DNA from 2 places in the Rhodoferax sp. P2_H8_2 genome. Region 2 is predicted to be linked to the other one. Evidence: predicted binding sites of a transcription regulator. Region 2 holds the regulator's gene; the other holds the start of a gene.

Region 1 (2,401 bases), on a different contig from region 2:
CCGGCCGCATGTAGCACCGTATCCAGCACGGCCAACTGTTCAGGTTTATTTAGAGCTGCGGCCTCGCCGGTGGAACCACACACGACGAAGCCGGCAATGCCGGTGGCGCGCAAGTGCCGCACAAGACGGGCGAGGGCAGGGTGGTCTACCGCTCCGTTAGAAAAAGGGGTGATCAGGGGAATCCACAGCCCCGAGAAGTTGCTGAAAGTTGGCACGCGTTTGTCCTTTAGAAAGCATGACCGATGAATGAACCATCGTCAGAGGCGCGCGGGACAGCAAAACGGGGGTGGGGTCTGGCAGTTCCATCGCTCATCCGAGGACGGAACCGCAGCTCCGGTCAGATGAGCTTTGGCTTTTTGGATTTGCTGGCGTTCATAGCAGACGCCAACGCACCGGAGAGGGCGAAGGCGAGGGCGATGGACATGGCAGCAAACATGCACTCATCTTAACGGGGCGCGGCAGACGGTGCCACAATTCCGGCATGGACCGTTCCGCATTTGCTACACATCGAGTGACCATCCAGACCGCAGACTTTGACCTTAGCGCCGAGTTGGCGGCACTGCGTGCGGGTGACCCGCGCGTAGGTGCGGTGTGCAGCTTCATCGGCACCGTGCGTGACCGAACCGCGGGTGGTCCATGCGACATCAGCGCAATGGAGCTGGAGCATTACCCTGGCATGACCGAGAAGGCCATCGATGCCATGATTGACGAGGCGTTCGAACGCTTTGATATTTTGGGTGCACGAGTGATCCACCGCGTGGGCCTGTTGCAGCCACTGGACCAGATCGTGCTGGTGGCTGTGACATCGGCGCATCGCGGCGAGAGCTTTCAGGCATGCGAGTTTTTGATGGACTATTTGAAGACGCAGGCACCATTCTGGAAGAAGGAAACCACGCCGCAAGGTGCGCAGTGGGTGGATGCGCGGGTTAGCGATGATGCTGCTTTGGCCAAGTGGGGCATTACGGTATCCAACTTCGGTTGAACTTCTGTTGTGGCGTCGGCCAGAGAAGGGAATGCCGGGTGCCTCATGGTGCCAAACGCGCACAAATCGGCCCCCGGCATTCCCTTCTCCTGCTTACTTGATGTGTGTCAACCTGTCACTTGAAACTACCTTTGCGTGCGGTGTCGCACTTGAAATTTGCGGCTGTTGCCCCCAAGCTTGGTAGCAATCAAGGAAATAGCCATGCGAATCGAAAAACTCACCACCAAATTTCAGGAAGCTCTGGGCGAAGCCCAGACACTGGCGCTGAGCAATGACAACCAGTACATCGAGCCAGTCCACGTATTGGCCGCGATGATCCGGGTGGACGATGGCCCCAAAGCGCTGATGAACCGCGCGGGCGTCAATGTGGCGGGTTTGCTCGCCGCCGCTGAGGCTGCTGTCAAACGCCTCCCCCAAGTTCAAGGCCATGAGCAGGTGACAGTCGGGCGTGACATGGTCACGCTGTTGCAGGCTGCGGAGAAAGAGGCGATCAAGCGCAACGACCAGTTTGTCGCTGGCGAGTTGTTTCTGTTGGCATTGACGGACAGCAAGTTGGATATTGGCAACCTCGTTCGGGCCAATGGCCTGACGCGCAAGAGCCTGGAAGCGGCTATTCAAGCAGTGCGTGGCGGCCAAAACGTGGACAGCGCTGATGCCGAAGACCAGCGCGAGTCGCTGAAGAAATACTGCATTGATCTGACCGAACGTGCCCGCATGGGCAAGCTAGACCCGGTGATCGGCCGCGATGATGAGATCCGCCGCGCGATTCAGGTGCTGCAACGCCGTACCAAGAACAACCCCGTACTAATCGGCGAGCCCGGTGTCGGCAAGACCGCCATCGTTGAGGGTTTAGCACAGCGCATCGTGGCTGGCGAAGTGCCCGATTCGCTGAAGGGCAAACGCGTGTTGTCGCTCGATATGGCCTCGCTGCTGGCTGGTGCCAAGTTCCGTGGTGAGTTTGAAGAGCGCCTGAAAAATGTGTTGAAGGATCTGGCCAAGGACGAAGGTCAGACCATCGTGTTTATTGACGAGCTGCACACCATGGTGGGCGCGGGCAAGGCGGAGGGCGCGATGGATGCGGGCAATATGCTCAAGCCGGCACTGGCGCGTGGCGAGTTGCACTGCGTGGGCGCGACCACACTGGATGAATACCGCAAGTACATCGAAAAAGACGCTGCGCTGGAGCGTCGCTTCCAGAAGATTCTGGTGGGTGAGCCCACGGTGGAAGCTACCATCGCCATCTTGCGTGGCCTGAAAGAGCGCTACGAAGTGCACCACGGCGTGGATATCACCGACCCCGCCATCGTGGCCGCGGCCGAGTTGAGCCACCGCTACATCACTGACCGTTTCCTTCCCGACAAGGCCATCGATTTGATCGACGAAGCGGCCAGCAAGATCAAGATCGAACTGGACTCCAAG
Region 2 (2,401 bases):
TTGAAGCGATCTGGCAAATGGGCATATGCGTACAGAGCAATGCGGTCGGGCCGCAATTCGACCACCTGGGCCAGTGTGCGGGCGAAAGATTCCGGTGTTTGCTGTGGCAGGCCGTAAATCAAATCGACATTGATGGACTCAAAGCCCTTGGCGCGCGCAGCTTCCACCAGCGCGAACACCTGCTCGGCGGGTTGCACTCTATGCACCGCTTTTTGTACCGCAGGGTCAAAGTCCTGCACGCCAAAACTCAGGCGGTTAAAGCCCAGTTCGGCCAGCGTATCCAGCCGCTCAGCATCTACAGTGCGCGGATCGACTTCAATCGAATACTCCCCGCCAGGCGCAAAGCTGAAATTGCGCCGCAGCATGCCCATCAGCTGCCGCAGCTCGTCGTCGTTCATGAACGTAGGGCTACCGCCACCCAGATGCAACTGGCTGACCACCTGCCCTGTGCCGACCAGCGCAGTGTGCAGATCAATTTCGCGATTCAGGTAACGCAGATATTCGGCAGATTTGCTGTGGTGCTTGGTGATGATCTTGTTGCAGGCGCAGTAATAGCAAAGCGATGCACAAAACGGAATATGCACGTACAGCGACAGTGGCAAGGCCAGTGCACTGGGGCCATTGCGACGCTGTGTCAGCGACTGGACATAGTCCTGCTCCGTGTAAGCCTCAATAAAGCGGTCGGCTGTAGGATACGAGGTATAGCGAGGCCCCGAGATATCGAAACGGCGCACCAGAGCATCCAGAGGCAAGCCTCCGAGTGTGTCATTGATCGTGTTTTGAATGGTTTGCATACGCTTTTTAGTCTTCCAGACTGCAATGTGCGCCAAGCGGTTGACGGATGACTTGACCTGGATCAAGACTCTGAAGATTGGTCGGTTCGATAATTGACCTGTATCAGGAAAACCCCATGCTTCACCACGCCCCCCATCCGCACGCTGCCATTGAAAGCATTCCGGTGGTGTCCATGCACCCGCAAGCCATCAAGGTCGCATGCTCCAACTGCAATCTGCGCGAGTTGTGCATGCCGCTGGGCTTGAGCGAACAGGAACTGGAAAAGATCGACGACGTCGTCTCCACCCGGCGCAAGGTCAAACGCGGTGAACTGCTGTTTCGCAATGGCGAGAAGTTCACCAGCCTGTATGCAATTCGCGTCGGTTTTTTCAAGACCTGCGTGGCCTCTGAAGATGGGCGCGACCAGGTGACAGGCTTTCAGATGGCGGGGGAAGTGATGGGCCTGGACGGCATCGTCAACGACCACCACACCTGCGACGCGGTGGCGCTCGAAGATGCCGAGGTGTGCGTGATGCCGTTTGACCGCATTGAAGAGCTGTCGCGCGAGATCAGTTCGCTGCAGCGCCATGTGCACAAGATCATGAGTCGCGAGATCGTGCGCGAGAACGGCGTGATGCTGCTTTTAGGCAGCATGCGCGCCGAAGAGCGTCTTGCGGCCTTTTTGCTGAATCTCGTGCAGCGCCTGCATGCGCGGGGGTTCTCGCAGTCAGAACTGGTATTGCGCATGACGCGCGAAGAGATTGGCAGCTACCTGGGCCTCAAACTCGAAACGGTCAGCCGCACGTTTTCCAAGTTTGTGGAGGACGGCATCGTTGAAGTCAAGCAGCGCCATGTGCGCATCCTCCAGACCGAGGCGCTCAAGGACATCGTCAACCCCAAGGTCTGCAGTTAGCGCAGCCTAGTCGTTGGTCTCTGCGGATGACATCGCCAGCATGGCTGTCAACGCGCTGCTTACGCTGACTACAAACCAGAAGATAAAAAAAGACAGCGTGTAAACGCCCTGGCGCGACATGTCCAGCGGATGTCCAAACCAGTTCAGGTCCTGCGGGTCCACCAATGCAAACACCAGCATTTCGATGACGCCCGCCATCAGAAACGAAGGCCAGGCAATCCACATCAGGCGTTGTTGCATGGCGAGATTCCCTCAAGGCGCCTTGGTGGCGGGCGGCGCATCGCTGGCCAAGTGGTTGCGTCCCTGCACCGCTGGCACCATTCCGGGCTGCTGATCCGGCAAGGTCTTGTTGATGTTGATGCCCTTGCGGTAATAGTCTTCGTCCAGCACGGGGTCTGCACGGGTGACAGCGAGATACATCGTGACGAAACTGGCGACCACCACAATCGCAGGCCCGGAGATCACCAACCACACATGGCCATATTTCCACCAGGGTGGGGAGACAGTGGGGTGGGGTTGGGTCATGATCATGCCTCCCGACGAGCCGCCTCTAGGGTGGCATGTACCCCCTTGGGGGGCAGTGAACGAATGTGAACGTGGGGGTACATAGCATCTCCTTAGCGTGGAACGATAAAAACGGACTTCTCGAGCACCTTGTCAGTGCCATCCTGAGAAGCAATTTCGAAACGGATGGGGTGCGAGCCAGCAGCAGCC

What was found. Region 2 encodes FNR, which switches genes on or off when oxygen is low (the NO sensors DNR and NnrR bind a similar motif). Its sites were predicted from a motif close to TTGATNNNNATCAA; they were not measured.
Region 1: the regulator FNR is predicted to act here: its motif matches at 1,080-1,093, upstream of clpB (ATP-dependent chaperone ClpB).

The regions. Positions count from the first base shown of each region.
Region 1 is NZ_JBFUFW010000014.1:1,873-4,273, reverse strand. It holds gene dapA (4-hydroxy-tetrahydrodipicolinate synthase) at 1-215, opposite strand, end outside; gene AC1DV6_RS17890 (molybdenum cofactor biosynthesis protein MoaE) at 482-982, shown strand; gene clpB (ATP-dependent chaperone ClpB) at 1,184-2,401, shown strand, end outside.
Region 2 is NZ_JBFUFW010000004.1:88,862-91,262, reverse strand. It holds gene hemN (oxygen-independent coproporphyrinogen III oxidase) at 1-794, opposite strand, end outside; gene fnr (fumarate/nitrate reduction transcriptional regulator Fnr) at 968-1,687, shown strand; gene AC1DV6_RS08830 (hypothetical protein) at 1,694-1,912, opposite strand; gene AC1DV6_RS08825 (FixH family protein) at 1,940-2,212, opposite strand; gene ccoG (cytochrome c oxidase accessory protein CcoG) at 2,305-2,401, opposite strand, start outside.